One region of the Streptomyces sp. NPDC111606 genome, then DNA from elsewhere that is predicted to be linked to it. Evidence: riboswitches for the same ligand, from Rfam matches in the RefSeq annotation. Region 1 holds a riboswitch; the other holds the start of a gene.

The links. A riboswitch is a leader RNA that binds a small molecule or an ion and turns the genes downstream of it on or off. The one in region 1 is predicted to bind cyclic di-AMP.
Region 2: another riboswitch for cyclic di-AMP. It lies ahead of ACZ7M7_RS20700 (C40 family peptidase); the one in region 1 lies ahead of ACZ7M7_RS38415 (transglycosylase family protein).

The regions. Positions count from the first base shown of each region.
Region 1 is NZ_JBVKBY010000014.1:109,998-112,189, forward strand. It holds gene eno (phosphopyruvate hydratase) at 1-180, opposite strand, end outside; gene ACZ7M7_RS38415 (transglycosylase family protein) at 498-1,178, opposite strand; cyclic di-AMP (ydaO/yuaA leader) riboswitch at 1,182-1,380, opposite strand; gene ACZ7M7_RS38420 (transglycosylase family protein) at 1,587-2,192, opposite strand, start outside.
Region 2 is NZ_JBVKBY010000005.1:452,661-454,852, forward strand. It holds gene ACZ7M7_RS20695 (hypothetical protein) at 1-303, shown strand, start outside; cyclic di-AMP (ydaO/yuaA leader) riboswitch at 724-856, shown strand; gene ACZ7M7_RS20700 (C40 family peptidase) at 860-1,333, shown strand; gene ACZ7M7_RS20705 (LysE family translocator) at 1,399-2,013, opposite strand; gene ACZ7M7_RS20710 (LysR family transcriptional regulator) at 2,115-2,192, shown strand, end outside.

The sequences.
Region 1 (2,192 bases):
GAGGTAGCGGTTCGAGTCGCCGTCGCGGAGCTCGATGGCCTCGAAGGCGCCCGTCGAAGCGCCGGACGGAACGGCGGCACGACCCGTGCTGCCGTCGTCGAGGCCGACCTCGACCTCGACCGTGGGATTGCCTCGGGAGTCCAGGATTTCCCGGGCTACGACGACGTCGATGGACGGCACGAGTATCTCCTTCTTGGGATGTGAAGCACTGTGTCGCTGGTGGTGCGGGGCTGTGAGCCTTGCGACTAGAGCCTAACCGCCCCGGGGACATCGGCAGCCGACCGACCGTCCCGTGGACAGGACCGAACCGTACCCATTGTTCCCTATCGGAACAAAGGGTGGGTGACTTACAGGGAAAGAAAAAGCCCCGCTCCGGTGCGTACGGGGGAACACGCACCGGAGCGGGGAGCCCGTGGGGGACGGGGGTGACCCTCACGAGGTCTTCAATATGAGTTCCACGGATGTGAGGGCCCTGCGGTTCAGCTGGAGGCCGCGTATTACTTCAGGTGCAGCTGCTGACCCGGGTAGATCAGGTCGGCGTCCTCGACGATGTCCTTGTTCAGCTGGAAGAGCTTCTCCCAGCCGCCCTTGACCTTCTTCTCCGCGGCGATCGAGCTGAGGGTGTCACCCTTGGCGACCTTGTACTCGCCGTCGCCCTTCTTGACCTTCTTGCCGGTCGGGGTGGTAACGGTCTTGGTCGACTTCTTCTCGGCCGCCGGGCGCTCGGCGGAGCGGGAGGCCGGCTGCTCCTCGGTGGCGCGGGGGGCGGACTCGGTGCTCTGCGAGGAGCCGGAGCCGCTGTACGCGGCGCTCGACAGGCCGGTGCCACAGTGCGGCCAGGCACCCTTGCCCTGGCCCGCGAGGACCTTCTCGGCGATCTCGATCTGCTGGGCCTTGGTGGCCTTGTCGGCGGTGGCGGCGTACGCCGTGCCGCCGTACGCGGCCCAGGTGGAGGCGGAGAACTGCAGGCCGCCGTAGTAGCCGTTGCCGGTGTTGATGGACCAGTTGCCGCCGGCCTCGCACTGGGCGACGGCGTCCCACTCGGAGGCGGTGGCGGCGGAGGCGCTGCCGGCCGCCATCAGCGGGGCGGCGACGGCGGCGCCGGTGACGCCGACGACGGCTATGGCGCGAGCGGCCTTGGACGGACGACGGTGCTTGCCCTTGCTGGAAAACAGCATGGTGGATCCCCTCACCGACGCCTGCGAGGTGAGCTGTCGGGTTCGGGCCGGTTGAGTTGCCCGGCCGCGCTCGTCCGCCTTTCGGCTCGCGTTGCGCGGCTTCACCCCGAGCCGGCTCCGGCGTGCGGCCCCGAAGGGCCTCAACTGCCGGACCCGGCGCTTACCTTGGGTCCCCCGCTCCTGCCTACGGCGCTTGACGCGACGACTGTTCCCGTGCGGCCGCTGGCAGGATTCGGCGTTGCGGCAGCCGGGGCTCGCGGTGACGAGCGATCACGACCGTAGACACCCGATTCCCGGAATTACAAAGACGATCAGGGCTTCTGAGATCTATCTCTCACTGCATTCAAAACGGACATTCAGGTGCGAAAGGTGACGCGAACTCTCGCTGTTTTTCGCCCCGTTCGGCCCTTATTCGACGGGGACGTCCAGGGTCTGACCGGGGGTGATGTCGTTCGCGTCGCCGCCGATGGCGCCCGCGTTCGCGTCATACAGCGCCCGCCACCCGCCCTCGAGGTCAAGGGAGTCGGCGATGGAGGCCAGCGTGTCGCCGGCGCGGACCTTGTACGAGGCATGGCGGCCGGAGGTCTCGGCGGCCGGGTCGGCGGCCTCGCTCTCGTCGGCACTGGGCCCACGGTGACGTCCGGCGCCGGCCTCCTCGCCCGTGAGCGCACTGGTGTCGACGAGGCTCCAGGCGCCCACATCTTGCACCCAGTTGTCCTGATTACCCCCGTCCGAGGTCTCCACGGGAGAGCTGTCGGGCGACTTGGAGGCCTTGGCGTCAGGTGACGCGTCAGGCTTCGCCGAGTTGTCCGCCTTGGACGACGAGGAAGGGGAGGAAGAGGGAGAAGAGGATGAATTCCGGGGCGATTCGGACGAAGCGCTGGGGGATTCACTCGACGAGCTCGACGGGCCGTCGCTCGCGTTCGACGAGTTCGAGGAGCCCGGCGAGTCGGACGAATTGGACGAATTCGATGAGCCGGGCGAATCGAGCAAGCCGGAGGATCCGGACACCTC
Region 2 (2,192 bases), on a different contig from region 1:
CCACCCGAGCTGCCGCCCCTGCCCGCGCTGACCCGCGCGGAGGGCGAGTTGATCGACCGTTATCTCGATGTGGTGGACCTGCTCGGCCGGATCAACCCGGCGCAGGACGGCGACACCTACCGCGGACTGCGTGCCGCCCAGGCGCTCGTCCGCAAGGCGGCAGAGCTGCGGGACGCGCTGGCGCTGATGCATCAGCGGGGCGAGACGGAGCTGCACGCCCCCACGCTCGCGCGTGCGCTGCGCGTACTGGACGGGGAGCGCCGCACGGCTCGTGTCACGGTGCCGCCGCGCTCCGACAGTTGACGACGTGTACAGGCCGGTCCCGGACGTCTCGATCCCACTGACGAGGCGTCCGGAACAAGGCTGAAACGCACCAAACGGCGTACCCCCTTTCGGCGTAGCCACGGCTCCTTTTACAGGCCCGTCAGGGTTGCGCAACGGGCATGAGCCCAGGGCGGAACGAGGCGCTCCATCGCTGGTCCGGGACTCCTTCGCCCCCTGGACACCCTCTCGAACACGCGGGTACCCACCCGAACGGGTGAGTGGTGACTAACACCACAAATCCCCGGTTCCGTTGGGTATTTCGCTCATCCGTGCGTCAAGATCCCTGTCTGACGACAAGCCCCCGCCACAGCGGCGGGGCGGTCCGGGCGGACGCCGAGTCCTGCCGCCGCCCGGATGACCGGTCGACAGGAGTGGATCGGCAGGAGTGGAGGACCCGAGCAAGACGGGTCGCCGGAGCGGACGTTCGTTCGATCCGAGCAGCCCTTGGGGTGAAGCCGCGGCAACGCGGCCGGGCAACTTCGCCAGCCCGAATCCGACAGGTCATCCTTCACAGGCGGCTGACGAAGGGTTGCGCATGACTGCGCTCAATCGTGTCCCGTCGCTCATGGCCCGGGCCGGCACGGCCTCGGCTCTCACCATCGCCGCAGTGGGCGGCTCGATACTGGCACCCGGCTTCACCTCCGAAGCTGAGGCGGCCACACCGGCGACGAAGGCACTTCAGGTCGCGGCCTCCAAGAAGGGCTCCCCGTACAAGTGGGGCGCCACGGGGCCGACCCGGTTCGACTGCTCCGGGCTGACGCTGTACTCGTTCAAGAAAGCGGGCAAGAAACTGCCCCGTACAGCGGCCCAGCAGTACAACAAGACCCGCCACATCTCCGCCAAGAGCCGCAAGGCCGGAGACCTGGTGTTCTTCCACTCGGGGTCGTACGTCTACCACGTCGGCATCTACGCCGGGAAGGGAAAGATCTGGCACTCCCCCAAGAGCGGGGACGTGGTGAAGCTGCAGAAGATCTGGACCAGGAGCGTCTGGTACGGCCGGGTCAAGTGACCCTCCCGGGGGCGATGGCGGCGGCCTGACACGCCGTCATCGCCCTCGGGGCACCAGAAAGGCCGTCAGACGGCCGTCAGCGGCCCGGCGAGGAGTCCCACGCCGAAGGCCGTCAGCGCGACGCCGGTGACGGTCGTGACCGCCCGGGCGGCGCGCGGCCGGCGCAGCCACCGCCCGAGCCGGTCCACCAGCAGGACGACCACCTGGAACCACACCATCGCGATCGCGAGCACGATCAGGGCGAGCAGCAGCGTCCTGGGCAGGGCCGGAGCGCCCGCGGGCACGAACTGGGGCAGCACGCTGAGGAAGGTGAGGGACGCCTTCGGATTCAGGGCGTTGGTGACGAAGCCCTGCCGCAGCGGTCGCCCGGTGGAGTCCTCGCGCGTGTCCGCCACTTCACTGCCCCGCTGTCGCAGCGTCTGGACGCCCAGATACAACACATAGACCCCCCCGACCACTTGGAGCACACGGAACAGCGCCGGTACCGCGGCCAGGACCGCGGCGACCCCCAGCACCGCCAGCGTCACATGCACCAGCAGCCCGGCCCCGATCCCGAACGCGCAGGCGATGCCGGCCCGGCGGGAGACGAGGGCGTTGCGCACGACGACGGTGAAGTCGGCACCGGGCATGGCGACGAGGCCTGCGGAGACCCCGGTGAAGGCGATGAGCTGAGCGTCCATGGCACCCAGCGTGCCGCGCGGCAGCCTTCAGCAGGTATGTCGAATATCCTGGGCTGCCCTAAAGCATTGCTTAAGGCAGAACGGCAGACGAGGAGCCCGGCATGTACGACCCGACCAGGCTCGCCGCCCTGGTGGCGGTCGCCGAGGCGGGTTCGATCACCCGGGCGGCCGAGCGGCTC